Regions from separate parts of the Amycolatopsis sp. lyj-84 genome, predicted to be linked through region 1. Evidence: riboswitches for the same ligand, from Rfam matches in the RefSeq annotation. Region 1 holds a riboswitch; each other region holds the start of a gene.
What was found. Region 1 has a riboswitch for cobalamin ahead of ACLJRM_RS03595 (CoA-acylating methylmalonate-semialdehyde dehydrogenase). Riboswitches for the same ligand answer to the same signal wherever they lie in the genome.

Region 1 (9,707 bases):
GCGCACCAGGTCCGCCAGGTCATCGACGACCACCGGGACTGGTTCTTCGGCGTGCTTCGCGACCTGGCGCGCGACGCGGGTCATGCCGACCCCGAGCACGCCGCCCGCGCACTCGTCCTCCTTCGCGACGGCGCGCTGCACGGCGGAAGCCTCGACGACGCCGAAACCGTGCGCGCGACCTTGCGCCGCGCGGTCATCGACGTCGTGAGCTGACCTTCCTCGCGGCCGCGTTCCGGACCCGCTTGGTCCGGCCGCGCTCGGCGAGGACGGCCAGCGCTTCCGCCGAGGCGGAGCTGTCGGAAACCTTGCGCTGCAGCCAATCCGTGGCTTCGGTCAGGTCTTCCGCCTGCCACGGGTCGCCGAGCGCGATCGCGCGGAACAGCGTCCACTCCCCCAGCCTGCGCACCAGGAACGGGCGATCTTCGATCAGCTCCGCGATCGTCTCCGACCAGGCCGGATACGACGGCAGAGGGTGCAGCGCGGCGGCCCTGGCATCGATGTGCCCGGCGATCGCCGCTTCCGCCATCACGCGGTCGGGATCGTCGAGCACGGCGCCCACCAAAGCGGCCTCGTCGTGCTCGGTCACCGCCGCCAAGGCGAGCCGATGGCGTTCGTAGCGCGCGTGTTCGGGCGGTTCGTCGTCCACAGGGGACATTCTGTTGTGAACGTTCGCGAACCGCTTGTAAAGCTTGTTACAGTCGATTTGTGGAGAAGATGTACGCGGGTGCCCGGCTGCGCCAGCTGCGCGAAGGCCGGTCCATGACGCAGTCCGAACTGGCCAGACTGCTGGAGATCTCGCCGAGTTACGTCAACCAGCTCGAACACAACGGCAGGCCCCTGACCATGCCGGTCCTGCTGAAGCTCACCGAGACCTTCGGCGTGGACACGGAGTTCTTCGCCGCCCGCGACACCGCCCGGCTGGTCGCCGACGTCCGCGAGGTGTTCGGCGACAACACCGTCAGCGGCGCGATCTCCGCGGGCGAGGTCGACGCGCTGACCACCACGCTGCCCGAGGTTGCGCGGACGCTCGTCGCGCTGCACCGTCGCTACCGCGAAGCCGTGGAGAACATCGCCACGCTGGTGACCGAGCAGGGACTCGACCGGTCGACCGCGCAGCAGCCGCACGAGGAGATCCGGGACTGGTTCTATCTGCGCCGCAACCACGTCACGGAACTGGACGCTCCCGCGGAGAAGCTGGCCGCCGAGTTGCGTCTCCACCCCGGTGAAGTCCGCAGTGGACTGGCCGCCGGACTGCTGGACCGTCACGGCGTCAAGGTGGTCTCCGAATCCCTCGGCGCCGATCAGCACCACTTCGACACGCGCGAGAAGACGCTGCGCCTCTCCCCCGCGCTGCGCCCCGGTCAGGCCGCGTTCCGGCTCGCGTCCGAGCTGGCGCTGCTGGAGGCAGGCGACGTGATCGACCGGCTCGTCGACGACGGGAAGTTCAGCGGCGACACCGCCCGGCGGCTCGCGCGGATCGGTCTGGCCAACTACTACGCGGGCGCGCTCGTGCTGCCGTATCGCGTTTTCCTCGGCGCGGCGGAACGCTACCGCTACGACATCACGCGCCTGTCCGACCACTTCGGCGTCGGCTTCGAGACGATCTGCCATCGGCTGTCCACTTTGCAGCGACCGGGCACCCGCGGCGTGCCGTTCTCCTTCGTACGGGTCGACCGTGCGGGCAACATCTCGAAACGTCAGTCCGCCACCGGGTTCCACTTTTCCCGCGTCGGCGGCTCGTGTCCACTGTGGATCGTCTACGAGGCGTTCAGCTCACCGGGACGGATCCTCACGCAGGTCGCCGAACTCCCGGACGGAAAGAAGTACTTCTGGCTGGCCCGTACCGTTTCCCGCGCGGCGGGCGGGCACGGCGATCCCGGCAAGACGTTCGCGATCGGGCTCGGCTGCGAACTCCGGCACGCGCGGCGGCTCGTGTACTCCGACGGGCTGGCGCTCGGCACCGGCGCGGCCGTCACCCCGATCGGAATGGGGTGCAAGGTCTGCGAACGGCCCGCGTGCCCGCAGCGCGCCTTCCCCGCGATCGGGAAACCGATGCGGGTCGACGAACATTCGTCCAGCCTGCTGCCCTACCCGCCACTCTCGTGAGTGGCGGTTTATCGAGGAGAAGGGCAACCTTGCGTGCTCGTGCCGTCTTTCGTTCGCAGGGTGGGCGTTGGCAAAGCCACTTTCGCAACGGTGAAGGTTGGGAAAGTGGCTTTCGCAACACCGCTGTCCCCGGGTGACCCCGTTCCTGGCCGGAGCTGAAGGTTCAGACCGTGTGAGGCGAGGTGGTCGTGAGTGGCGATTCGGCTTAGAACCCGAATCGCCACTCACGACCGAAGCCACTGATCCCGGCCACCGTGAAGGCCACGGCCGGCAGCCGGGCGGGGGATACCGCCCCTACCACTCACGAGACCCATCGCGTACCTGAGGCGTACGCCACACCCTTGTCCTCGACATAGTCGGACTTCCTACTTTATGGTGTCCACAGGTCTGCGGTGCAGGGAAGCCGGTGAAAATCCGGTGCGGTCCCGCCACTGTGACCGGGGAGCGGCGCTCCCGCAGAGAAGGCCACTGGCGCGAGCCGGGAAGGCCGGAGCCGCCGCGGATCCGGGAGCCAGGATACCGGCCGCAGACGTGTCGTGTTCGTCCACGAGGATGGAGCTGAACGCATGCGGATTCTTCCTGCCTGCGCGAAAGTCGCCGACCCGCCACCACCCCGGCGGTAAGTCGTCCGTACTCCCCTGCCCGGCCGCCGATCGTGGTCTTCGGGCGGCTTCGTCCTGCGTACTTTCGGAAAGGGCTTCCATGAGCACCGAACTCAGCCACTTCGTCGGCGGTAAGCCGGTATCGGGTACGTCCGGCCGGTTCGCCGACGTCTTCGACCCCAGCACCGGCGCCGTTCAGGCCCGCGTCCCGCTCGCTTCGGCCACTGAGGTCGCCGCCGTCGTCGCCGACGCGGCGCAGGCCCAGCTCGAATGGGCCCGCTGGAACCCGCAGAAGCGGGCCCGCGTGCTGATGAAGTTCGTCGACCTCGTCCGCGCGGAAGAGGACTCCCTCGCCCGCCTGCTCTCGTCCGAACACGGCAAGACCGTTCCCGACGCGCGCGGCGACATCCAGCGTGGCCTCGAAGTGGTCGAGTTCGCCATCGGTATCCCGCACCTGCTCAAGGGCGAGTACAGCGACAGCGCGGGCACCGGCATCGACGTCTACTCGATGCGGCAGCCCCTCGGCGTGGTCGCCGGCATCACGCCGTTCAACTTCCCCGCGATGATCCCGTTGTGGAAGGCCGCCCCGGCGATCGCCTGCGGCAACTCCTTCGTGCTCAAGCCGTCCGAACGCGACCCGTCGGTCCCGCTGCGGCTGGCCGAACTCTTCCTCGAAGCAGGCTTGCCGCCGGGCGTGTTCAACGTGGTCAACGGTGACAAGGAAGCCGTCGACGCGCTGCTCACCGACCCCCGCGTCGAGGCCGTCGGCTTCGTCGGCTCGTCGTCGATCGCCGAGTACATCTACACGACCGCGGCCGCGCACGGGAAGCGCGCGCAGTGCTTCGGCGGCGCCAAGAACCACATGATCGTGATGCCGGACGCCGACCTCGACCAGGTCGTCGACGCGCTGATCGGCGCCGGGTACGGCTCCGCGGGTGAACGCTGCATGGCGATCTCCGTGGCCGTCCCGGTCGGTGAAGCCACCGCAGACGCGCTGGCCGCCCGGCTGACCGAACGCGTCAAGACGCTGAAGATCGGTGCTTCGCTCGACGAGACGGCCGACTTCGGGCCGCTGGTCACCGCCGAAGCCGTCCAGCGCGTCCGCGACTACATCGACGTCGGCCTCGCCGAGGGCGCGAAACTGCTGGTCGACGGCCGCGAGACCACTGTGGACGGTCACGAGAACGGCTTCTTCCTCGGCGGCTGCCTGTTCGACCACGTCACCAGCGACATGCGGATCTACCGCGAGGAGATCTTCGGCCCGGTGCTGTCGATCGTGCGCGCGGCCGACTACGAGGAAGCGCTGCGGCTGCCCAGCGAGCACGAGTACGGCAACGGCGTCGCGATCTTCACCCGCGACGGCGACACCGCCCGCGACTTCACCTCGCGGGTGAACACCGGCATGGTCGGGGTCAACGTGCCCATCCCGGTCCCGATCGCCTACCACACCTTCGGCGGCTGGAAGCGCTCCGGTTTCGGCGATCTCAACCAGCACGGACCGGACTCGATCCGGTTCTACACCAAGACCAAGACGGTCACCTCGCGCTGGCCTTCGGGCACCAAGGAAGGCGCCAGCTTCGTCATCCCGACGATGAGCTGAGGCCACGATGAGACTGACGGACGAACAGCGGGCCCTGCGTGAGACCGCCGCGGAGTTCGCGGCGGAACACCTCGCCCCGCACGCGATCGAATGGGACCAGGCCAAACACTTCCCGGTCGACGTCCTCCGCAAGGCCGCCCAGCTGGGCATGGGCGGCATCTACCTGCCCGAAGACCTCGGCGGCTCCGCGCTCGGACGGCTCGACGGCGTCCTCGTGTTCGAGGCGCTCGCCGGCGGCTGCCCGTCGCTGGCCGCCTACATCTCGATCCACAACATGGTCGCGACCATGATCGACAAGTTCGGCGACGACGCCCAGCGGCACCGGTACCTCCCGCGCATGTCCACGATGGACGCGTTCGGCAGCTACTGCCTCACCGAGCCGGACGCGGGTTCCGACGCGGCGGCGCTCTCCACCCGTGCCCGCCGCGACGGCGACCACTACGTGCTCGACGGCGTCAAGCAGTTCATCTCCGGCGCGGGCACTTCGGACGTCCACGTCGTGCTCGCCCGCACCGGCGGTCCCGGCGCCCGGGGCATCTCGGCGTTCATCGTCGACCGGGACACGCCCGGGGTCTCCTTCGGCCCCAACGAGATCAAGATGGGCTGGAACGCCCAGCCCACCAGGCAGGTCATCTTCGAGGACGCCCGCGTCCCGGCGTCCGCGCTGCTCGGCGGCGAGGGCAACGGGTTCCGGGTCGCCATGTCCGCTTTGGACGGTGGCAGGCTCAATATCTCGGCCTGCTCCCTCGGCGGCGCCGAAGCCGCGCTCGGCATGGCCGTCCGGCATCTGTCGGAGCGCTCAGCGTTCGGCGAGAAGCTGTCCGAGAAGCAGGCATTGCAGTTCCGGCTGGCCGACATGCGGACCGATCTCGAAGCCGCGAGGACCTTGTTGTGGCGGGCGGCGGACGCGCTCGACCAGGGCGAGGACACCGCCACCCAGCTTTCGGCGATGGCCAAGCGGTTCTGCACCGACACCGGGTTCGAGGTGGCCAACCAGGCGCTGCAACTGCACGGAGGCTACGGCTACCTCGCCGAATACGGGCTGGAGAAGATCGTCCGCGACCTGCGGGTGCACCAGATCCTCGAAGGGACCAACGAAATCATGCGCGTGATCATCTCGCGCCGGATGCTGCAGGAGGCTTCGTGAACGACGTCCACTTCCTCGTCCACAGTGGAATCGGCCGGATCACGCTGAACCGGCCGCGTGCGCTGAACTCGCTGAACCACGACATGGTCCTCGCCATGCTCGAGCGCCTCGAAGCGTGGCGTTCCGATCCGGCGGTCCGCGCGGTGCTGATCGACGGCGCCGGCGACCGCGGGCTCTGCGCGGGCGGCGACATCCGCGCGATCTACGACGACGCCCGCACCGGTGGCACCGCGTCCCTGCGCTTCTGGGCCGACGAGTACCGGCTCAACGCCCTCATCTCGCGGTACCCGAAGCCGTACCTGGCGCTCATGGACGGTCTCGTCATGGGCGGCGGGGTCGGGGTCTCCGCGCACGGCAGCCACCGGATCGTCACCGAACGATCCCGGATCGGCATGCCCGAAACCGGCATCGGCTTCGTCCCGGACGTCGGCGGCACGTACCTGCTGTCCCGCGCCCCCGGTGAACTCGGCACGCATGTCGCGCTCACCGCCGGGTCGATCTCCGGCCCCGACGCGATCCACTGTGGACTCGCCGACCACTTCGTGTCGAGCGAACGGGTTCCGGACCTTCTCGACGCGCTCGCGTCGCGCACTCCGGACAACGCGCTGGAGCTGTTCGCCGAGGCCGCGCCGCCGAGTGTGCTGGCCAAGGACGCGGACTGGATCGACCAGTGCTACGCGGCCGACACCGTCGAGGAGATCCTCACCCGGCTCCACGCCGGAGGTGACGCGGCGGCCACCGCCGCCAAGGAGATCGAGGCGAAGTCCCCCACCGCGCTGAAGGTGACCCTGCGCGCGCTCCGCAGCGCCGCGGCGCTGCCCGATCTGGAGGCCGTGCTGGCGCAGGAGTTCCGGATCTCGACCCACGCGCTCTCCTCGGCCGAGTTCGTCGAGGGCATCCGGGCCCAGATCATCGACAAGGACCGCTCGCCGAAGTGGTCGCCTGCCACCTTGCCCGAGGTGGCGGACAAGCTCGTCGATGCCTACTTCGCCGATCTCGGCGACGCGGAGTGGAACGGGGTGGCCCGATGACGATCGCCTTCCTCGGTCTCGGCAACATGGGCGGCCCGATGGCCGCCAACCTGGTCGAGTCCGGTGAGACCGTCCACGGCTACGACCCGGCTCCCGCCGCCCGCTCCGGAGGCGTGGCCAGGTTCGACACCGCGAGCGCGGCCGTCGCGCGGGCCGACGTCGTCATCACGATGCTGCCGAGTGGCAAGCACGTCCTCGACTGCTATCGGGAGATCCTGCCGTCCGCGCGGCCCGGCACGATGTTCGTCGACTGCTCCACCATCGACGTCGCCGACGCCCGTCAGGCGGCCGAACTGGTCCTGGAGGCGGGGCACCGGGCGGTCGACGCGCCGGTTTCGGGCGGCGTGGTCGGCGCGGAGGCCGGAACGCTGACGTTCATGGTCGGCGGCGATCCGGAGGCGTTCGCCGCGGCCGGGCCCCTGCTCGGCGTCATGGGTGCCAGGGCGATCCACTGTGGAGCGTCGGGCGCCGGTCAGGCGGCGAAGATCTGCAACAACATGATCCTCGGCGTCTCGATGATCGCCGTCTCCGAGGCGTTCGCACTCGGCGAAGAACTCGGCCTCACCCACCAGGCGCTGTTCGACGTCGCCTCGACCGCGTCCGGCCAATGCTGGGCGCTGACCACCAACTGCCCGGTGCCCGGCCCTGTCCCGGCCAGCCCCGCCAACCGTGACTACAGCGGCGGATTCGCCAGCGGCCTGATGCTGAAAGACCTGAGGCTGGCCGAATCCGCCGCCCGGGACAACGACGTCGCCACCCTGCTCGGCACGAGGGCCGCGGAACTCTACGCGGCGTTCGTCGAACGGGACGGTCCCGGCCGGGACTTCTCCGCCATCATCACCGCCGTCCGCGACGGCCTTCTCGGCAAGGAAACCACCGCATGAGCGAGTACGAGACCATCACCGTCGAGCGGGCGGGCGACCGCGTCGCCCTGATCACCCTCAACCGCCCCAAGGCCCTCAACGCGCTGAACCTGCGAGCGATGCGGGAGATCACCGGGGCGGCGGGCGAACTCGGCCAGGATCCCGACGTCGGCGCCATCGTCCTCACCGGTTCCGCCAAGGCCTTCGCGGCGGGCGCGGACATCAAGGAGATGCAGCCGCAGTCGTTCAGCGACGTCTACGCGGCCGACTGGTTCGCCGGCTGGGACGCGCTGTCCCGCGTGCGCGTCCCGCTGATCGCCGCAGTCTCCGGCTACGCGCTCGGCGGCGGTTGCGAACTCGCCATGATGTGCGACGTCCTGATCGCGGCGGACAACGCCAAGTTCGGCCAGCCGGAGATCACCCTCGGCGTCATCCCCGGCATGGGCGGCTCGCAGCGGCTCACCCGCGCGATCGGCAAGGCCAAGGCGATGGACCTGTGCCTCACCGGCCGCATGATCGACGCGGCCGAAGCGGAGCGGTCGGGACTCGTCTCCCGTGTCGTCCCGGCGGAGAACCTGCTCGACGAGGCCCTCGCGGTCGCGGCGAAGGTCGCGAGCATGTCCCGCCCCGCGGCCATGATGGTCAAGGAGGCCGTCAACCAGGCCTTCGAGACCGGTCTCGCCGACGGGCTCCGGTTCGAACGGCGCCTGTTCCACGGCACCTTCGCCACCCAGGACCAGAAGGAGGGTATGGCCGCGTTCACCGAAAAGCGCGAGCCGAAGTTCCTTCACTCCTGACCGGTGAGCACCCGGTAGAGCGGTCGCAGCAGGGCGGTGACCGAGGTGCCGTCCACCGTGGCCTTGAGCGGCGGGACCTCGTCGAGCAGCCCCAACGGATCCCCGGCCGGGGGTCGTCGCGTGTTCGTGACGTCCCCGGCCGGGCCCCAGCCGAAGAAGTCGTCCATCACCTCGTCGAGGGCGGCCGTCTCGGTTTCCGCCGACGGCGCCGTGACCCGGGCGCCCGCCTGCCGTCCGATCTCTTCGAGCAGCGCCGTGCGGTCCCGTCCGCGGAGCGCGAAGATCGCGAACGGGTCCGTTTCGTCCGCGAGCGCGATCAGTCCGGCGACGAGGTGGTCGCACGGGACGCGGGTGCCCGGGCACGTGCAGTCCAGCGACAGTTCCCACGCCGCTTCGGGGAACAGCGGTACCTGCTCCGCGGCGAAGAAGCGGTCGATGTCGTCCGGGACCCGCCCGTCGAGCAGGGCCGTGGTCGTGGCCTCGTCCGCGACCACGGCGGCGATGACCGCCGTCCACACCTGCTTGCCGAACGTCGGCAGGCCGACGCGGACCTCGTAGAACCGTTGCCGTGTCACCCGCACCTGGGCGATGGCGGCGCCGGGGCCGATCGTCAGCGTGTCGACCCGGCAGGGCGGCACGAGTCCTTTGTGGACGCCGAGTTCTTCGAACGCCCGGCGGAATCCTTCAGTCATCGGCCGCCTCCCGTCCCAGCGCGAAGACCTCGCGCAGCGAAGCGGTGGACAGCTCCGTGAGCCAGTCCTCCCCGTCGGTGACGACGAGACCCGCCAGCGCTTCCTTCTTCGTGATGACGGCGTCGATCCGTTCCTCGATGGTGCCGGGGCAGACGAACTTCCGGACCTGGACACTCCGTCGCTGGCCGATGCGGAAGGCCCGGTCGGTGGCCTGCTCCTCGACCGCAGGATTCCACCACCGGTCGAGATGCAGGACGTGGGTGGCCGCGGTGAGCGTCAGCCCCGCTCCCCCGGTCTTCAGCGACGCGAGCAGGATCGGCGGGCCTTCGCCCGACTGGAAATGCTCGACGATCGAGTCGCGGCGGCGCTGCGACAACCCGCCGTGCAGAAAGGCGATCTTCGCGTTCAGCCGGTGCGAAAGATGCGGCACCAGCAGGTGACCGAACTCGGCGAACTGCGTGAAGCAGAGCACGCGGTCGCCCGACTCCAGGATCTCCGCGAGGAGTTCTTCGAGCCGGTTGACCTTGCCGGACCGGCTTCCGATCGGCGAACCGTCGTGCAGCAGATGCGCGGGGTGGTTGCAGATCTGCTTGAGTTTCGTGATCGCCGCGAGGATGTTGCCGCGCCGTTTGACCCCGGCGCTGTCGGCGATCTTGGTCATCATCTCGTCCACGGTCGCGCGATACAGCGTCACCTGTTCGCGGGTGAGGCGGTACTCCTGGAGGATCTCGATCTTCTCGGGCAGGTCGGCGAGTACGGTGGGGTCGGTTTTGAGGCGCCGCAACAGGAACGGCCGGGTCAGCCGGCGCAGCTCGGTGGCCGCGGCGAGATCGCCCCGGCGTTCGATCGCCACTTCGAACCGCTCACGG
Region 2 (9,707 bases), on a different contig from region 1:
CCTCAGGCGTGCGGGCAGGTGTCCCGGTAGTCGCTGATCGCGCGGTCGTCCGGGGCGGGGCACAGGAACTGCTCGTAGCGGGTGTCGTTGTCCACGAACCGCTTCAGCCACGAGATCGTGTACTTGGCCATGGTCGTGTTCGCCGTGTTCGGGAAGAAGTGGCTCGCGTTGTCCAGTTCCATGTACGCCTTCTCCGCGGAGGCGGGAATGCTGGTGTAGAACGGGATCGAGTGCGAGGCCACCGGCGCGACCGAGTCGGATTCGCCGCCGATGACGAACGTCGGCACCCGCAACGAGGACCACGATTTCTGCGTGTTCCACGGCGCGAGCGGGACGGCGGCCTGCAGCGACGGCCGGTCCTGCGCCGCCTCGAGCGAACCGCCACCGCCCATCGAGTGCCCGGCCACCGCGAGCCGGGAGGTGTCGATGCGGGACCGGACGCTGCTGCGCTGGGTGAGATAGTCGAGCGCGGCGAGCAGCTGGTCACCGCGGCTGCCGGGCTGGTCGTAGATCGTGTTCGTGTCGATGGTGAACACCACGAAGCCCTGCGACGCCAGCCGCGGGCCGATCCACGCGATGCTCGACTGCGTCGCGGTGTAGCCCGGCGAGACGGCGACAGCGCCGAAGGTGCCCTGCGCGGTGCTGGTGGGGTAGTAGATGGTGCCGCCGCCGAAACCGGTGACGGACACGCGCGACACCGACGTCTCCGAGACCGCGAACGAGCCGCGCGAGGCTTCGATGCTGCTTTCCGTCGGGGCCGGTCCTCGTTCGTAGGGGTTTTCGGCGGCGTAGGCCGTCGGCGCGGCAGCGAGTGCCGCGACGGTCGCCAGTCCACAAAGGATCCGGGTCGTACTACGCATGGTGCCGTCTCCGTTCGCCGGTGAACACAGTCCGTGGTGATGGACTGTGGCAAACGGCCGCGACGGACTGCATCGGTGAAATCGCCAGTCTTCGTCCGCGGCGGCGCTCCCGGTCATGGACGCCCGTACGATCGGCGATCGTGAATCCCTCAGCCGAGGACATAGTCCGCACCGCGGCGCGGTGGATCGATCGCGGCGTCCGCGTCGACACCTCAGCCTTCGCCCAGGAACTGGGCATTTCCCGCAGCACCCTGTTCCGCCGCGTCGGCAACCGGGAGGACCTGCTCGGTGATGCCCTCTACTACCTGTCCGAGCGCACCCTGACGGCCGCCATGCGCACCTGGGAGCGCGATGAGGGCGACGTGGTGCGCAACGCGGCCGGTGAACTGCGCTGTCTCGCGATCATGCGCGAGTACCGATCCGTGCTCGCGGCGAGCGCCGGGTTCCGCCGGTTCCTCGACGACGAGCCCGTGCTGGCGATCCGGCTGCTCACCGACCCGGACGGCCGCGTCCAGCCGAGGGTGATCGCGGCGCACGTCGAGCTTCTGCGCCGCGATGTCGACGACGGTGGGTTCGCGCCCGCTGTCGGCCTCGACAGCCTCTGTTACGCGATCGTCCGGCTGGGGGAGGCGTTCCTGTACTCGGACGTCCTCGCGTCACGGACGCCGGATCTCGACGCGGCTTCGACGCTGCTCGGAGCACTCGTGGAAGGACGGGTGCCGAGCAGGACCTTGTGAAACACTTGCGCCTGGTGTTTCATCGAAAGGGATTTTCGAGGAGGCGCCGATGCCTGTCCGGGACGTCGTGTACCCGCTGCGGGGCAGGGACGACCTCTTCGGCGGGCTGCGCTCGATCGCCGGGCGCGCCGTCCTGGTCCGCGGGTCGGAGGGGCTCGGCAAGTCGGCGCTGCTCACCGCGCTGCGGGCCACCCTCGGTGTCCGCCTCGTCGGCGTGCGGGGCCTGCGGGCCGAACGTTCGTTGCCCTACGGCGCGCTGCATCGGATGTTCGGCGCTCCCGTTTCCAGTGGTGCGGAGGCGCGTGATCGGCTCACCACCCTTCCGTCACCGGCGATCTGCTGGGTCGACGACGCGCACTGGATCGACCCGGAATCCCTGGCGGCGTTGGGTTTCGCGGCCCGGCGGCTGGACGGGGTCCCGGTCGGGATGGTGCTCGCTTCGCGATCCGGATCCGACGAGTTCGACTCCGTCGAGCTGACGCCGTTGACCGACACCGCCGCCTGCCAGCTGTTGCGCGATCGCGGCGTGCCCGCCGGGGTACGTCCGCAGCTGGTCGAACTGGGCGGGGGGAACCCGGCCGATCTGGTCGCGCTGGCGGCCTCGCTGACGCCCGCGCAGGCGGCCGGGCGGGAGCCGGTGTCGCCGGTTCTCCAGGAGCGTTTGCCCCGCTACGCGGCCGAGCTCGACGCGATGCGGTTCGACGAGCGAGTCCGGTTTCTCGTCACCTGTATGGACATTTCCGCGAGGAAGGCGACGTGGTACGCGGCGGCGTCACCGGCGGACCGCCGGGCGGCGCACACGCGGCTGGCCTCCGCCGAGGAGGGCCCGGACGCTCTCTGGCACCGGGCGATGGCGACAGCCGGGCCGTCCGCGCCGCTCGCCGACGCGCTCGCCGCCGCCCCCGCGGTGGATCACGCGGCCTCGGCGCGGCACCTCGAACGCGCCGCCGCGCTGACCGCCGATCCGGCCGCGCGGGCGACCCGGCTGCTGGCCGCGGCGGACGCGGCCTGGCAGGCGGGCAGGCCGGGGTGGGCACGGCTGCTGCTGTCCAGGGTGGACGCCCGGCCGGGCGCGGTGGCGTTGCTGCACGGCGAAATCGAACTGCGCGACGGCGATCCCGCGGTCGCCACCCACGAACTCGGCACGGCGGCGGAGCTGATGGCCGATCCCGCGGCCGCGCTCCTGCTGGCCGGTGAGGCACGCAGGCTCGGCGGCGATCTGAGCGGTTACCGGGCGCTGGCGCGGACCGTCCCCGCCGGGGACGGCCTGGTCTTCGCGCACTTCCGCGGTCTGACCTCGGTGTACGCCGGACGTCACGACGACGCCGACCTGCCGCTGGAGGACGCCGTCCGCAGGGGGATGTCCGGCACTGACGTCGCCGGAGCCGTTTGGGCCGCCGAAGCCGCTTTCGCCCGCGGGCACGCCGAAAGGGCGCACGAGTACTCGGCCGCCGCCGTGAGCCGCGCGCGGCTCGGCAGGCGGCACGCGGAACTGCCGTGGGCGTTGATCTACCTGTCGCTCTCGGCCATCGCGCTCGACCGGATCCCGTGTGCGCGGGCGGCGTCCCGTGAAGGTCTGCGCGCGCCCCACAACCTGCGGATGGAACATCTGACGCTGCTGGGGCTGGCCGCCGCGCTGCTCGGCGACCGCGTCCCGGAACTGGACGAGGCGACCGACGGCATCGCCGAACGCGGTCTCGGCAGGCCCGCCGCCGTCGCCGCGTGGGCGCACGCCTGCCTGGACCTGGCCGAAGACCGGCCGGACGACGCCTTGAGCAGGCTCGAAGATCTCGCTTCCGGCGTTTCCGGCGATCAGCCGGTGATCCGCGTGCTTGCCACCCCGCAACTCGTCGAAGCGGCGGTGCTTTCCGGGCGGCCCGAGCGCGCGCGGACCGCGCTGGAGGTGTTCGACCGCTGGACCCTGGCCGGCGCGGAACCCTGCTGGCTCGCGCTGAGCCACCGGTGTCACGCGCTGACCGCGCCGGATCCGGAGGCGGCGGAACGGCACTTCCGGCTGGCCGTCGAGGCGCACCGGCGCGCGGGTGGCGCGGTGGAACTCGCCAGGACCCGGTTCGCCTACGCCACCCTGCTGCGACGGCACCGGCGGAGCCGGGACGCCCGAGACCAGTTCCGCGATGCCTTGCGCGGCTTCGAAAACGTCGGCGCGACCCGGTTCGCCGAGCGCGCCCGAGCCGGGCTGCGGGCGACCGGCGAGACCGTCGCCGCGCCGCACCGCTCGCTCGCCGGGCTCACTCCGCAGCAGGACGCCATCACGCGGCTCGTGGCGGCGGGGGAGACGAACAAGGAGATCGCGCGGCGGCTGGTGATCAGCCACCGGACCGTGGATCACCACCTGCGGAACATCTTCACGGCCCTGGGTGTCCGGTCGCGCGTGGAACTCGCGCGCCGAGTGGCCGCCGGGGAATGAGGTTTGCCCCTTCGCGCATTTAGTCCTCTAGTTGCGGTCTGGAGGGAATACCGGGTCCGCCACGCGAGTCGTAGCGAAGTATGGACTTCGGGATCGCGACGGCAGTGACCGACGAAGGAATCCGGCCCCACGTGCTGGGGGCGGCTCTGGAGGAGAAGGGATTCGACTCCCTCTATCTCCCCGAACACTCCCATATACCGGTCAGCAGGGAGTCTCCTTACCCCGGCGGTGAGCTGCCGCGCGGGGCCCTGCGCAACTTCGACCCGTTCGTGGCGCTGGCCGCCGCCGCGACGGTCACGTCGAACCTCCGGCTCGGCACCGCGGTCGCCCTGATGATCCAGCGCGACGTGCTCTACACGGCCAAGGAGGTCGCCAGCCTGGACCTGCTCTCCGAGGGGCGGGTGATCTTCGGCGTCGGGGCGGGCTGGAACATCGAGGAGATGCGCAACCACGGCGTCGACCCGCGCACGCGGGGCGCGCTGCTGACCGAACAACTCCAGGCGCTCAAGGAGATCTGGACCAAGGACGAGGCCGAATTCCACGGCGAGCACGTCGACTTCGACCCGGTTTTCGCCTGGCCGAAGCCGGTGCGGAAACCGCATCCGCCGATCTACGTCGCCGGTCAGGGACCGGCCGGGCTCAAACGGCTCGCCGAGCACGCGGACGGCTGGCTGCCGCATTTCGTGACACCGCCGGAGGAACTGCGCCGGGTCCGGTCCTGGCTCGCCGACCAGGGCCGCGAAGACGTCCGGATCAGCGTGTTCGGCGCCCCGGCCGATCCCGAGTTGCTGCGACGCCTCGAAGGCGCGGGCGTCGACGAAGTCTCCCTCCTCCTGCCGACGCTGCCCGAAGCCGAGACCTTGGAGCTCCTCGGCGAGCTGGCGAAGACCATCGAGCCGCTGCGCGCCTCATAACAGGCCGGAACGCCGCCACAGCAGCAGGCCCGGACCGCCGACGAGGTCGACTTCCCGCAGGTACCGCACCATTTTCGCGGCACCCTGGGCCAAGACCTCCCGGCGGTGCGGGCTGCGCCTGGCCAGCGCGGCCGCCCGGCGGGGGTTCTCCAGACCGGCGCGCGCGTACTGCGCGGGCCTGGAGAGCAGCCGGGACAGCAGCATCGAGCCGATCGCCACGACGATCCGCGTGAACGTCTTGACCGGCCAGGACGCGCGGGCCATCAGCCTGGTCAGGTCGTCGCGCGCGTAGCGCACGTGCCGGGCCTCTTCGGTGACGTGGATCCGCATGACGGCGCGCACGAGCGGCTGGATCGACTCGTCCTGCAGGTGCTCGCGCTGGATGGCGTCGAAGACCTCCTCGCCGATCAGCGTCGCCACCCACATCGACGGACCCCGCAGGATCAGCGGCAGCGCGTGCGCGGTGAAGTGCAACAGGCGGTTGTTCCGGTACGGACGGCCGTCGACCTTGTCGATCAGCATCGCGAACATCGTCGAGTGACGGCATTCGTCGGCGACCTCGGTCAGCGCGTACCGCGCGTGCGCGGTGGTCGGATCCGCGCGGTAGGACATCCGCAGCAGCATCTGCATCAGGATGATCTCGAACCAGATCCCGACGCTGACCGAGTTGATCAGCTCCTGCCGGGACAGCTCCACGCGCTGCTCGTGACTCATCCGGTCCCACAATTCGGTGCCGTACAACGACACCGTCCGCTCGGGGATGAAGAACGCGCCTTCGGTCAGCGGGGCTTCCCAGTCCACGTCGACTTCGGGGTCGTACGACAGCTTCGCGCTCGCCTGCAGCAAGCGCTGCGCACCGGTCTCTCGGTCGCGCAGGGGCCGGGTCCGTGCCGTCATCGCCACTCCCTCATTCGCGGATTGCATCCCGCGATGGAAAGTTACAGTGGTCGATGTAAATGTTCAAGACTCCTGGTGCTCCCGGAGGTGCTGGGCCAGTTCTTCGAGGAACTCGGGGAAGGCGCGGCTCATCGACAGCGCCAGGCTCGCGGTCACCGCCGACTGCGCCAGCGGCCGCAGCCGTTTCACCAGTTCGGTGAGGTCGGAGATCTCGGTCGCGTCCGGCACCCAGTCCGCTCCGCGCGGGCCGACGACGTCGTGGCGGATGGTGTCGAGGAACAGCGTCGCGATGGCGTCGGTGTGCTCGATCAGCGTCTCGGCGAGGCCGAGGACCTGTTCCGGCGGCACTCCCGCCGCCAGCAGTTCGCGGCCAGCCTGCAGCAGTTGCGGGCTGAAGACCTCGAAATGCGCGCCCCGCCGGGTGGCCACCCCCATCGCCAGCACACGTTTGACGTTGGCGGGGGTGATCAGCCGCCCGAACTCCTTCCGCGCCTGCGTCACGGTGATCCGCTCGGGGGTCTCCTCCGACCACGGCTGGGAGAGCGCGTCCTCCAGGCCCATCAGATCGCCCAGATCCCGCCCCTGCTGCCAGGTCTCGATCATTTCCTCGATCTGGGCGAGGGTGTACCCGCGCTCGAGCAGCTGGACGATCAACCGCAGCCGGGCGAGATGCGCGTCGTCGTACATCGCCACGCGCCCGCGTCGCGTCGGCGCGGGAAGCAGTCCTCTGTCCTGATAGGCGCGCACGTTCCGCACCGACGTCCCCGCCAGGTTCGCGAGTTCGCCCACTCGATACTCAGCCACCGGCACAGGCTAAAGGCTCGTGAGTGGCAAGGACGGTTGGAACCGTCCTTGCCACTCACGAGGTGACGTCAGGAGCAGGCGAGCACCGGCGCCTGCGGACGGCCACCGCCGTGCAGGTCGCTCAGCGGGACCCGCGCCAGGCCGAGGATCGCCTGCGCGGTCGCGCGCGGGGCGGTCGCCGGGTTCAGGCCGGTGGCGTCGTAGGCGATCGCGCCGCGGTCCGCCACGGCGCCGGTGCAGCCGGTCTGCAGCGACCGCAGGAACTCCCGCGCCTTGACCGCGGCGGCGGGACGGTGCCCGGCCAGCGCCTCGGCGGCGAGGCCGGTGCTGTTGGCGTTCGGCGCGTTCGTGCCGACGCCGAAGCCGCCGTTCGCGTGCTGCTTGGTGACCAGCCAGGAGGTGCCTTCGCCGGCGTTCACCGGGTCACCGGTGGCGCGCAGGGCCTGCACGACCATCGCGGTCGAGTCGACGTCGCTCGCGCAGGTCGCTTCGCCGAAGTTCAGCGGGAAGCCGCCGTCCGCGCACTGGGTGCCCGCGAGGAACGTCACGGCCGACGCGGGGGCGCCGGCGGGGGTGCGGTCCAGCGCCAGCAGGGCGAGCGACTGCGAGAAGGCGTTGGAGTAGTCGCCGAACTCGGACCGGTCGGAGAACCGGCCGGACGGCGTGAGCAGTGAGAGCAGTCCCGCCTTCAGGTCGACGCCGCCGAACGCCGCCGGGTTCTTGCCCCGGATCTGCGCGGCCAGCAGCAGTTTGGCGTGCGCGCCCGCGTAGGCCTCGGTGCCGCTGCCGACGTAACCGGTGGTGATCTCCGGCTTCGCCAGCCACGTGATCGCCTTGCCCGCGTTGGTGTCCGACACCCCGGCCGCGGCGAACGCGAAGATCGCGTCGATCGTCAAGCCCTGGTCGGGGTACTTCTGGCCGCCGAAGTCGGCCTCGAACCTTTCCCCGTCGGCCATCTGCCTGGCGAGCCAGCCCGCGGCGGCGTCCGCCTTGTTGTGGGTGGCCGCGGTCGCCGCCGGAGCGGCGACCAGTCCGATGCCGCACAGCATGGCGACAGCGAGGACCAAACGTCTCATGAGAACCCTTCCCGCATTTCCACGACAGGAGTCGGTGGTGACACCGCGCGACGTGGGTGACCGGGCTCGCCCGGAGGGCATACCGTTGCGGGACAGCGCCGGACTCTCACCGGACTTCCCCCACGACCGCGCTGAATTGACGATCCGAAGAGTCTCATCCCGGTCAAGCGCCGGGGTACCGCCAGGCGCGAGTCGCGATGTGATCCTGGCAACCGACCTGGTCAGCGGTGCCTGTCGCAGGTAATCGGGTGTTAACCTCGGCGGGCTCGACAACTGAACACCGCCGCCCGTGATGGGGAAGCCGGTCGAAATCCGGCGCTGTCGCGCAACCGTGGGCCCCTCACCAGGGCGAGCCGGGGTACCGCACGAGTGGATGCACGATCAAGAAGTCCGAACCACTGTCGCGATAAACAGGGGTGACTGCGGCGTCCCGCGCCTGTCCTCCGTCATGCCGCAAGGAGGAGCCATGCGCCGCGGGTACCTGGCCGCATCGGCGTTCGCCGTCAGCGTCGGCGTGGTCGCCGCGCTGCTCACCGGGACGGCGACAGCCGCCAACGACCCCGGAGCGGCGAAGTCGAACTCCGGCTGGCTCGCGACGAAGCTGAAGCCGGACGGCACGCTCGAGAACCCCAACGGCGGCGATCTGCCCGACCACGGGCTGATGATCGACGCGCTGTTCGCGATGTACGCCTCGGGCGAGGGCGCGAAGGCCGAGCCGATCGTGAAGTACCTCGACGAGCAGGGCCACGCGACCGACTACTTCACCTGGGACGGGCTCATTCCCGACGGCGGTGAGTTCGACTTCTCCGACATCATCGTCGGCGGTGCCGCGGCCAAGACCCTGGTCGCCGCCGAGGTCGCGGGCCGGAATCCCCGGAACTTCGACGGCTACGACATGGTCGCCGAGACCAAGGCCGCGATCATGCGCAAGGGTCCCGACATCGGCCGGGTCAGCGACTACTCGAAAGATCCCAGACTCGCCGATTCGGTGAGCAACAACGCGAACATGTTCGGCCAGTCCCTCGGCGTGATCGGTCTCGCCGCGGTCGGCGAGAACGACCAGCTCGCCATCGACAAGCTGGTGACCCAGCAATGCTCCGAGGGCTACTTCCGGATCTTCTTCGCCTACATCAAGACGACCGAGACCGGTGACCACGTCACCGCCGACGGCCACAAGGTCTCGACCTGCGACGAGGGCAAGCCGTTCGACCTGTCCGCCAAGGACGGCGACGCCACCGGTTTCGCCCTGTCGGCGATGCTGGCCGCGCGGAAGGCGGGCGCCGCGGGACTCGACGGCCCGATCGCGAAGACCGTCTCGTGGCTCATCGCGAATCAGGATCCCGGCGGCGGCTGGGGTGGCGGCGTCGGTACCGAAGCCCCGAACACCAACAGCACCGGGCTGATCCTTCAGGCGCTCGCCGACGTCGGCGGCGCGGACGCGGCGGTGGACAAGGGCGTGCGGTTCCTCAAAGCCGCGCAGGCGACCGCCGCGGCGGACTCCGGCAACAGGCTCGCCGGTGACATCGGCGCGATCGCCTACAACCCGGAGTCTTACGTGGCCGCGCGCGCCAACGGGATCGGCGGTCTCGACACCTGGATCCGCGCGGGCGCCCAGGCCTCGCTCGGGTTGTCCCAGGTCGGCTTCTCCGACCTCACGAAGGGCGGCGGGCCGCCGACGAGCAGCAGCGTGTCAGAGACGCCGACCTCGACGCCGTCCGAAACGAGTTCCTCCACCGGCACCCCGACCTCGACCACGAGCGAGCCGGAGCCGACCAGCACCACGACGACCACGACCACTACGACGACGACCACCACCACGACGACCAAGACCACCACGACGTCGGTGACGCCGACGCCGGGCACGTCCTCGTCCCCGGCGACCAGCCCGCCCACGCCGAGCACGGTCACCGTCACGAACACCCCGCCCGCGGCCAAGCCGCAGGAGACCAAGCCCGCGCCGAAGACCACGACGCCGAAACCCAAGAAGGCCG
Region 3 (9,707 bases), on a different contig from region 1:
TACGACTTCGCGATCTTCGCCGACGGTGACGTCGTCGGTGCCTCGGGCATGATCACGCATCCGGACCGGATCGAGATCGGCTACTGGCTCAGCCGCCACCACACAGGCCGCGGTCTGGTGACGAGGGCCGCGCGGCTGCTGACCGCCGAGGCCTTCCGGCTCGGCGCGCCGGAGGTCGAGATCCGGCACGACGAGAAGAACGTCGCGAGTGGCGCCGTGCCCGCGAGGCTGGGGTTCACGATGACCGGTGAGGAAACCGTCGAGCCGCCGTTCGCCCCCGCCTGCGCGGGCGTCAACCGGATCTGGCGGCTCAAGCGTCCTTAGACTTGCGTTCGTGCAGGGCCGCGAGCGCCTTGTCGGCGTGCACGGTGAACTTCAGTTCGCTCTTGATCACTTCGAGCACCTTGCGGTCGGTGTCGATGACGAACGTGTGCCGTTTGGCGTGCAGCGGGCTGAACTTGCGCCACACGCCGAACTGTTTCGCCACCACACCGTCCACATCGGACAGCAGGGGGTAGTCGAAGCCGTGCTTGGCCGAGAACTCCTGCTGTTTGGCGACGGCGTCCGGGCTGATGCCGACGCGGTGCGCGCCGACATCGGCGAACTCCGCGGCGAGGTCGCGGAAGTGGCAGCTCTCGGCGGTGCAGCCGCTGGTCATCGCGGCGGGGTAGAAGAACAGCACGACGGGGCCGGACGAGAGGAAGTCCGACAGCGTGCGCTCCTCGCCCTTGTCGTCGGGCAGGGTGAAGTCCGGGGCGATGTCACCTTGGTCCATGCCGGGATCCTGTCACGTCAGTGGGCGTGCCGTTCGATCAGCTCGTCGACCTCGTCCCCGGTCGCGGAATCGGCGACGAACGAACCGCGTGCCGCGAGGACGCCGTGTCGCCGCAGCCGCTCGGCCTGTTCGTGGCTGCGGACGCCTTCCGCGCCGATCCGCAGTTTCAGCTCCTTGGCCCTGGTGACCAGCTGGCACAGGTGACGGACGTCGGCCTCGTCCTCGCCGTCGGCCAGCGCGTCGACCACCGCGCCGGACAGGATCACGTGACGGACCGGCAGCCGATGCTGCGGGATCAGTTCCAGATCGGCCGAACCGGAGATGGTCAGCACCAGCTGGGCGCCCAGATCGGCCAGCACGGCGAAGGAGTCCAGCACTTCGCCGCGCGGGTCGAGCACGGACTCGCGGTCGGTGCACAGCCGCAACGCCTGCGCGGGCAGGCTGTGCCGATCGAGCTGCTCCTTGACCAGCAGCACCAGATCGGGGTCGATGGCCAGCCGGTTCGGCAGCCGCACGCAGACATCCGGTGCCGCGTCGCCGAACCGCTGCCGCCAGCGCGCGGTGGCGGCGAGCGATTCCGCCAGCAGCCACCGGCCGAGCGGGATGGTCATCCCGGTGATCTGAGCCAGCGGATAGAACTCGTCGGAGTCCAGTTCGCCCTTCTCCGGGTGGGTCCAGCGCAGCCCCGCGTTCACCGCGGCCAGCTGGTCCGGGTTCGCGAGCTTCACCGTCGGCTGGTAGATCAGCGAGAACTCGCCGTTCTCCAGCGCGCCCGCGATGACCGCGCCGAGCTGGTAGCGCCCGCGGTCACGCGCGTCGAGCTCCGGGTCGAACAGCATCCACTGCGCCTTGCCTGCCTCCTTGGCGCGGTGCAGCGCGATCTCCGCGGCCCTGAGCAGGTCCTCCGGTCCGCCGTCGGCGACCGGGCGGACGACGATGCCGGCGCTCGCGCTGACCCCGATGCCGTGCCCGCCGAGGTAGATCGGCTCGACCAGTTCCTCCAGGGCCTGCTCGACGAGATCGATCACCTGAGGCGAGGTGAACTCCCCGCGCAGCAGGACGGCGAACCCGTCGCCGGACAGCCGGGCGACGGAAGCGTTGTGCCTGCCGGAGAACACGGCCTTGAGTTTGGTCGCGACCCCGCGCAGCACCTGGTCGCCGACGCCGGCGCCGAGACCGTCGTTGATCACCTTGAAGCCGTCGACGTCGAGATAGACGAGCGCGATCTGCTCGCCGCCGGATCCGGCCAGCGCGGTTTCGAGGGCGTTGCCGAACGCGGTGGCGTTCGGCAGGCCGGTCAGCGCGTCGTGCACGTTCTGGTGCAGCAGTCGTTCCTGCAGCAGGTGGATCTCGTTGGCGTCGGAGACCATCAGCACCGGGTACGCCGAGCCGGGCCGGTCGCCGGGGAGGTCGGTCAGGGTCACGTCGACCCAGAGCGCGCCTTCCTCGGTGTGGTCCAGCAGCAGGCGTTCCTGCTGGGTCGGCTGGCTGAGCTTCATGAGCTGGGAGAGCCCGTTCCGCAGCCGGGAGACGTCGTGGTCGGCCGAGCCGAGGTCGGCGATGTTCCGCCCGCGCAGCGCCGAGGGGCGGCAGCCGAGGAGTTTGCCGAGCGCGACGTTCGCCTCGACGATCCTGCCGTCGGAGTCGGCGAGCGCGATCCCGATGGGAGAGGCGGAATAGAGCTTGGAGAACCGCAGCAGAGCGGGCTTGTGGTCGGGCTCGGTCCGGACGGCGTCCTGGGCGACGCCGAGCAAGAGTCGTTCGAGTTGCTCCTGGGGAAGCGATACTCCTTTAGTGTCAGCGAGCGTCGCGGCCCATCTTCGAGCGACGTCCACCAACCCTGGCGCGGAACCAGGCTCAGGCACACTTCACCTCTTCATGCGCGGTTTATGGCCAGCTCAGACCGGGTGTCCGAGCCCACGGACCCACACTAGGTATGAGCCGACCGGGAGTAGTGCCACGGCATCATGCTCGATACGGGGTGTCTACCGGCTGAAAGGGTGATCACTGCTACACGAGTGGTGACCAGAGGTTACCAAGAGTACTCGATCGTGGATGTCCCTTTAGTCGGGATTCAGCGTGTCTCCAAATGGATCGGCAAGCCGTCCGCGGGAACGGGCAGCGAGACGTAATCCCAGCGTGCGGTGTAGTCCTCCGGGACCGACCACCGGTACGCCCGCAGCATCTCGTGCAGCAGCGCCTTCACTTCGAACGTCCCGAAATGCAGCCCGATGCACTTGTGCGCGCCGCCGCCGAACGGCATCCACGCGTAGCGATGCGACTTGTCCTCGCGGCGTTCCTCGCCGAAGCGGTCCGGGTCGAACCGCATCGGGTCGGTCCAGAACTCCGGCGCGAAATGGTTGACGGTGGGGGAAACCCCGACCAGTGTCCCTTCGGGAATGAAGTGCCCGAGAACCTCGGTGTCCTTCACGGTCTTCCTTGCCAGCGAAGGAACCGGGGCCACCAGCCGCAAGGATTCCTTGATCACCAGGTCCAGCGTGGTCAGGGTCTCGAGTGCCTCGATGTCCGGTACGTCGTCGCCGAGCGCGAGGGACTCCTGGCGCGCGCGTTCCTGCCACCCGGGGTTCTTGGCGAGGTGGTAGACGGCGGCGGCGCTGGTGATGGTCGACGTGTCGTGCGCGGCCATCATCAGGAAGATCATGTGGTTGACGACGTCGGAGTCGGTGAAGCGGTCACCGTCTTCGGTGGTGGCGTGGCACAAGGCGGTGAAGAGGTCTTCGCCGTCGCTTCGCCGCTTCGCGGGCAGATTCGCCGCGAAGTAGCGTTCGAGGACCTTGCGGCCGTGCAATCCCGCCGCCCAGCGGCCGCCGGGAACGGGGAAGCGCACGATGGCCGTGCCCGCGCGCACGGAATTCACGAACGCGCGGTTGATCGCGGCCGCGTCGTCGCCGGACCGCATGCCCATGAACACGCGTGTCGCGACGTCGAGCGTGAGTTGCTTGAGGGACCAGTAGATCCGCGGGTTCGGCCGGTCCGCCCACGTGGCGATGCCTTCGCGCAGGGCCGGTCCCATCTGGTCGACGTACCCGGTGAGCCGCTGCCGCGTGAACGCCGCCTGCATGATCCGGCGGTGCAGATGGTGCTCGCCGAAATCGAGCAGCATCAGGCCGCGGTCGAAGAACTGCTCGATGAAGAACTTCCAGCCCTCCTGGGAGAAGGCCTTGTCCTTGTTCACCAGCGCGATCTGGGTGGCCTCAGGGCCGGAGAGGGCGACGATGCGGCGGCCGAACGCGCCCATCCACGACACCGGGCCATAGGTCTCGTAGCGCTTGAGGCCGAACTCGATGCCGAAGCGCATGAAGTCCAGCGCGTGCCCGATGACGGGCGGGCCTTCGTCGCCGAGGACGGGTTTGAGACCCGGCGGGGCGGGCGCGAGCTCGCGGACCGGCCAGGTCGCGCCGAGCCAGCGCTGGTCGACCGAACGCGGCAGGGGGATCGAGGTGAGCGGCGGGACCCGCTCACGCAGTGCCCCGGTGACCTTTTCGACGGCGTTCGCCATGGTGACCATCTCCCCGTTGAGACCGGCTACCGCCCCACCATCGCACTCTTGTTGGCAGGTTGACAATACCCCGGCGGATGTACATGAAGGCCCCCTTTCTTGCGCCTGACGCAAGGAAGGGGGCCTTCAGGTACTGATCAGCCCAGCTCGGACCGGACCGCGTTCGCGGCCGCGACCAGGTTCCGCAGGGCAGGCTCCACCTCGGCGTAACCGCGGGTCTTCAGCCCGCAGTCCGGGTTGACCCAGATCCGCTCGGCGGGCACGGCGCCGACGGCGGTCCGCAGCAGCCCGCTGACCTCGTCGACGCCGGGGACGCGCGGCGAGTGGATGTCGTACACACCCGGCCCGACGCCGCGGCCGAAGCCCGCCGCGCCGAGGTCGGTGACGACCTCCATCTTCGACCGCGCCGCCTCGATGCTGGTGACGTCGGCGTCGAGCGCGTCGATCGCCTTCACCACCTCACCGAACTCCGAATAGCACATGTGCGTGTGGATCTGCGTCGCGTCGTCGATCCCGGACGTCGCCAGCCGGAACGACGAAACCGCCCAGGAGAAGTACGCCTCGTGCGCCGCAGCGCGCAGCGGGAGCAGTTCCCGCAGCGCCGGCTCGTCCACCTGGATGACGCGGATGCCGGCCGCCTGCAGGTCGTGCACCTCGTCGCGGATGGCCAGCGCCACCTGGCGGGCGGTCTCGCCCAGCGGCTGGTCGTCGCGGACGAACGACCACGCCAGGATCGTCACCGGCCCGGTCAGCATGCCCTTGACGGGCTTGCCGGTCAGGCTTTGCGCGTAGCGCGCCCACTCGACGGTCATCGGCTCGGGCCGGGAGACGTCGCCGTACAGGATCGGCGGCCGGACACACCGCGAGCCGTAGGACTGCACCCAGCCGAAGTCGGTGGCCGCGAACCCGGCCAGCCGCTCGGCGAAGTACTGCACCATGTCGTTGCGCTCGGGCTCGCCGTGCACCAGCACGTCCAGGCCCAGATCCTCCTGCAGCCGGATGACGCGCTCGATCTCCGCCTTCATCGCGGCCTCGTACCCGGCGTCGTCCAGCGAGCCCGCCTTGTGCGCGGCGCGGGCCTTGCGGACGTCGGTGGTCTGGGGGAACGAGCCGATCGTCGTGCTCGGCAGCGGCGGCAGGGCCAGCGCGGCCTGCTGGGCCGCCGCGCGCCGCGCGTAGGGGGAACGGACGGTGTCCTCCGGCCGCAGCGCCTCCAGCCGGGCACGGACCCCGGCGTCGGCCAGGTCGGCCGCCGTGGCGCGGTCCGTGGCCGCCGCACGGGCGGCGGAGAGGTCGACGCCCTCCTCCTTCAGCGCGCGGCCGAGCAGGACGACCTCGTCGACCTTCTGCTTGGCGAACGCGAGCCAGCCCTTGAGCCGCGGGTGGAGCTCGGCCTCCCGCTCGACGTCGTAAGGCACGTGAAGCAGCGAGCACGACGTCGAGACGCTGACCGACTTCGCGGTGCCGAGCAGCGTCGCCGCCCGGCTGAGCGCACGGGTCGGATCGGTGCGCCAGACGTTGCGCCCGTCCACGACACCGGCCAAGACCTCCTTGTCGCGCAAGGCGGGTTCGGCCGCGACGGCGTCCACAAAGGACTCATCGGTGACGAGGTCGACGGCGAGGGCGTCGATCGGGGAACGGGCGAGCACACCCAGTCCCCGGCCGAGACCGCCGAAGTATCCGGCGACCAGGATCTTCGGGCGCGCGGTCTCCTTCGCGAGCCGGTGGTAGGCGCGGATGAGCGCGTTGAGCTCCGGCTCGGTGCGGTCGCCGGCGAAGGCGGGCTCGTCGAGCTGGACCCACTCGACGCCTTCGTCATGCAGGCGTCGCAGCAGCTCGACGTAGCCGTCGAGAAGGTTGTCGAGAAGGTCCAGCGGGCGGAAGCCCTCCGGAGCGCCCTCGGCGGCCTTCGCGAGCAGCAAGAACGTCACCGGGCCCACCAGCACCGGCCGTGTCTCGACGCCGATCGCGCGGGCCTCGCGGTACTCGTCGAGCGGCTTGGAGCCGGCGACCGAGAACCGGGTGTCCGGCCCGAGTTCGGGGACGATGTAGTGGTAGTTCGTGTCGAACCACTTCGTCATCTCCATCGCGGGCGCGTCCTGCACCCCGCGAGCGGCGGCGAAGTAGGTGTCGAGCGGCGAGAGACCGAGCTTCGCGACGCGCTCCGGCAGCGCTCCGAACAGCTCGGCGGTGTCGAGCACCTGGTCGTAGTGGGAGAACGTGTTGGAAGGGACGGAGTCGAGCCCCGCGTCCTTGAGTTCCCGCCAGGTCCGCGTGCGCAGCGCGCGGCCGGTCTCCAGCAACGCGGCCTCGTCGATCTTGCCCGCCCAGTAGCGTTCGAGTGAACGCTTGAGTTCCCGGTCCGGTCCGATCCGGGGGTAGCCCAGCACAGTGGTGCCGATTTCGGTCACAGCTCTCTCCTCGCGAGCTTGTCGTCAGAGCCCGGACGCGCGCAGGAGTGACCGCGATTCGGTCGCGCCCATCCCACGAGGCCCGGACTCACGCACGCCGTCGGCGCGCGCACCACGGGCAGGTCTTCGGACTCGTGGGCGACTCGCTCGCTCCTACCGGCCGTCGCTTCCCGGGGCGCCATGCCCCAGTGCTTTACCGTGTCTCGCACGGTGACGGCTTTCGTTCCCACATACCGCTGCGGGGCAGTCCCGGATTCACACCGGGTTCCCTGTTACCTCGACCGGCCTGGGAGGCCGGGCGAACCAGTAGCACCCTGGAGCGTACCGAATTCGGGTCTCGTGTGACTGGAGGCGTAACTCACGTGATCAGACGGCGAACTCGCGTGTCTGGAGACGGAACACGCCGGGCGGAAGTCCGCCCGGCGTGTTGTCCGTCCGATCACGTGAGATGCGGGATCAGTCCCAGTCGAGGGCGCCACCGGACTGGTACTCGATGACGCGGGTCTCGAAGAAGTTCTTCTCCTTCTTGAGGTCCATCGCCTCCGACATCCAAGGGAACGGGTTCTCCGTCTCGCCGAAGATCGGCTGGAGGCCGATCTGCTGCGCGCGCCGGTCGGTGATGAAGTGCATGTACTGCTCGATCAGCTCGGCCGACAGCCCGAGCATGCCGCGCGGCATGGTGTCGCGGGCGTAGGAGACCTCGAGCTCGCAGGCCTCGGTCAGCATGCCGCGGATCTCCGCCTGGAACTCCTCGGTCCACAGGTGCGGGTTCTCGATCTTGATCTGGTTGATGCAGTCGATGCCGAAGTTCAGGTGGATCGACTCGTCGCGCAGGATGTACTGGTACTGCTCGGCGATGCCGATCATCTTGTTCCGGCGGCCGAGCGAGAGGATCTGCGCGAAGCCGGTGTAGAACCACATGCCCTCGAAGATCACGTAGAACGCGACCAGGTCACGCAGGAAGTTCTGGTCGGCCTCGGGGGTGCCGGTCTCGAAGTCCGGGTTCTCCAGGTTCTGCGTGTACTTCAGCGCCCACGCGTCCTTCTCCGAGATGGAGGGGACCTCGCGGTACATGTTGAACAGCTCGCCCTCGACCAGGCCGAGGCTCTCGCAGATGTACTGGAAGGTGTGCGTGTGCACGGCCTCCTCGAACGCCTGGCGCAGCAGGTACTGGCGGCATTCGGGGTTGGTGATCTGGCGGTACACCGCGAGCACGATGTTGTTGGCCACCAGCGATTCCGCGGTGGCGAAGAAGCCGAGGTTGCGCTTGAGCATGGTGCGCTCGTCCTCGGTCAGGCCGTCGGCCGACTTCCACAGCGCGATGTCGGCCTGCATGGCGACCTCGGTCGGCATCCAGTGGTTGTTGCAGCCGGCGAGGTACTTCTCCCACGCCCAGGTGTACTTCATCGGCAGCAGCTGGTTGACGTCGGCGCGGGCGTTGATCATCCGCTTGTCGTCGACGTTGATCCGGGCGGCGCCGACTTCGATCTCACCGAGGCCGGTGGCGTCGGTGGAAGCGTCAAAGGTGGTCATAGAGGGGCACACTCCAAGAGGCGTCGTGAGTGGTAGGGACGGTTGGAACCGCCCTTACCACTCACGAGGATGTTTACTGGCAGGCTTCGCAGTCGGGGTCGTCGATGCGGCAGGCGGCGCCGTCGGTGGCGACGAAGTCGACGTCGGAGACCTGCGGGATCTCCTTCGGCTCCGGGGCGGTCACCGGCACCGCGGGCACGGCGGCGGCGGGCGACGGCGAAACCGCGGCGGAAGCCGACGGGGCGGGCGAAGCGGCGGGGGCGGCGGGCTTGGGTGCCGAAGGTGTGGCCGGGGCCGGGGTGGCCGAGACCGCGTTCAGCTTGCCGTCGGTGCCGCGCAGGGTGCTCTTCTCCACGTGCGTCGCGGACCGCGCCCGCAGGTAGTACGTGGTCTTGAGGCCCTTGTGCCAGGCGTAGCGGTACAGCTCGTCGAGCTTGCGGCCGCTGGGCGCCGCGATGTACAGGTTCAGCGACTGCGCCTGGTCGATCCACTTCTGACGACGCGAACCGGCGTCCACCAGCCACCGCGACTCGATCTCGAACGCGGTCGCGTACAGCGCCTTCAGGTCGTCCGGCACGCGGTCGATCTGGCCGAGGCTGCCGTCGAAGTACTTCAGGTCCGAGACCATGACCTCGTCCCACAGCCCGCGCTCCTTGAGCGAGCGGACCAGGTGCGGGTTCACCACGGTGAAGTCACCGGACATGTTCGACTTGACGAACAGGTTCTGGAACAGCGGCTCGATCGACTGCCCGACGCCCACGATGTTGGAGATCGTCGCGGTCGGCGCGATCGCCATCACGTTGGAGTTGCGCATACCGACGGTCTTGACCCGCTCGCGCAGCGGCGCCCAGTCCAAAGTGGACGAGGTGTCGACGTCGAGCGCGTCGCCCTGGCGGGCGTCGATCAGCAGCTGCAGCGAGTCGATCGGCAGAATTCCCTTGCTCCACAAGGAACCCTCGAACGTCTGGTACTGGCCGCGCTCCTCGGCGAGGTCGGTCGACGCCGAGATCGCGTAGTAGCTGATGTGCTCCATGCTGGTGTCCGCGAACTGGACGGCCTCTTCCGAGGACAGCGGGACACCGATCTCGAACAGCGCGTCCTGGAAGCCCATCAGGCCCAGCCCGATCGGGCGGTGCCGCAGGTTGGACCGGCGTGCTTCCGGGATGGTGTAGAAGTTGATGTCGATCACGTTGTCGAGCATGCGGACCGCGGTGCGCACGGTCTTCTCGAGCCGCTTCGCGTCGATGCCCTCGGGGGTGACGTGCTTGAGCAGGTTCACCGAGCCGAGGTTGCAGACCGCGACCTCGTCGGTGGTGGTGTTCAGGGTGATCTCGGTGCACAGGTTGGACGAGTGCACGACACCCACGTGCTGCTGCGGCGAGCGCAGGTTGCACGGGTCCTTGAAGGTGATCCACGGGTGGCCGGTCTCGAACAGCATGGTCAGCATGCGGCGCCACAGGTCGATCGC

Region 2: it holds a riboswitch for cobalamin, as region 1 does, so the genes downstream of both, ACLJRM_RS30260 (prenyltransferase/squalene oxidase repeat-containing protein) here and ACLJRM_RS03595 (CoA-acylating methylmalonate-semialdehyde dehydrogenase) in region 1, are expected to answer to the same signal.
Region 3: it holds a riboswitch for cobalamin, as region 1 does, so the genes downstream of both, metE (5-methyltetrahydropteroyltriglutamate--homocysteine S-methyltransferase) here and ACLJRM_RS03595 (CoA-acylating methylmalonate-semialdehyde dehydrogenase) in region 1, are expected to answer to the same signal.

The regions. Positions count from the first base shown of each region.
Region 1 is NZ_JAJPWO010000001.1:710,005-719,711, forward strand. It holds gene ACLJRM_RS03580 (TetR/AcrR family transcriptional regulator) at 1-213, shown strand, start outside; gene ACLJRM_RS03585 (hypothetical protein) at 194-646, opposite strand; gene ACLJRM_RS03590 (short-chain fatty acyl-CoA regulator family protein) at 706-2,106, shown strand; cobalamin riboswitch at 2,463-2,649, shown strand; gene ACLJRM_RS03595 (CoA-acylating methylmalonate-semialdehyde dehydrogenase) at 2,809-4,308, shown strand; gene ACLJRM_RS03600 (acyl-CoA dehydrogenase family protein) at 4,316-5,455, shown strand; gene ACLJRM_RS03605 (enoyl-CoA hydratase/isomerase family protein) at 5,452-6,486, shown strand; gene mmsB (3-hydroxyisobutyrate dehydrogenase) at 6,483-7,370, shown strand; gene ACLJRM_RS03615 (enoyl-CoA hydratase) at 7,367-8,146, shown strand; gene ACLJRM_RS03620 (hypothetical protein) at 8,137-8,838, opposite strand; gene ACLJRM_RS03625 (DEAD/DEAH box helicase) at 8,831-9,707, opposite strand, start outside.
Region 2 is NZ_JAJPWO010000011.1:108,475-118,181, forward strand. It holds gene ACLJRM_RS30230 (alpha/beta hydrolase family protein) at 3-860, opposite strand; gene ACLJRM_RS30235 (QsdR family transcriptional regulator) at 1,001-1,597, shown strand; gene ACLJRM_RS30240 (helix-turn-helix transcriptional regulator) at 1,647-4,025, shown strand; gene ACLJRM_RS30245 (LLM class F420-dependent oxidoreductase) at 4,106-4,939, shown strand; gene ACLJRM_RS30250 (AurF N-oxygenase family protein) at 4,934-5,836, opposite strand; gene ACLJRM_RS30255 (MerR family transcriptional regulator) at 5,900-6,640, opposite strand; gene ACLJRM_RS30260 (prenyltransferase/squalene oxidase repeat-containing protein) at 6,709-7,716, opposite strand; cobalamin riboswitch at 7,750-7,881, opposite strand; cobalamin riboswitch at 8,012-8,079, shown strand; gene ACLJRM_RS30265 (hypothetical protein) at 8,183-9,707, shown strand, end outside.
Region 3 is NZ_JAJPWO010000002.1:336,773-346,479, reverse strand. It holds gene ACLJRM_RS06630 (GNAT family N-acetyltransferase) at 1-324, shown strand, start outside; gene ACLJRM_RS06625 (peroxiredoxin) at 311-775, opposite strand; gene ACLJRM_RS06620 (putative bifunctional diguanylate cyclase/phosphodiesterase) at 793-2,610, opposite strand; gene ACLJRM_RS06615 (cytochrome P450) at 2,850-4,295, opposite strand; gene metE (5-methyltetrahydropteroyltriglutamate--homocysteine S-methyltransferase) at 4,433-6,706, opposite strand; cobalamin riboswitch at 6,806-7,029, opposite strand; gene ACLJRM_RS06605 (ribonucleotide-diphosphate reductase subunit beta) at 7,163-8,239, opposite strand; gene ACLJRM_RS06600 (ribonucleoside-diphosphate reductase subunit alpha) at 8,313-9,707, opposite strand, start outside.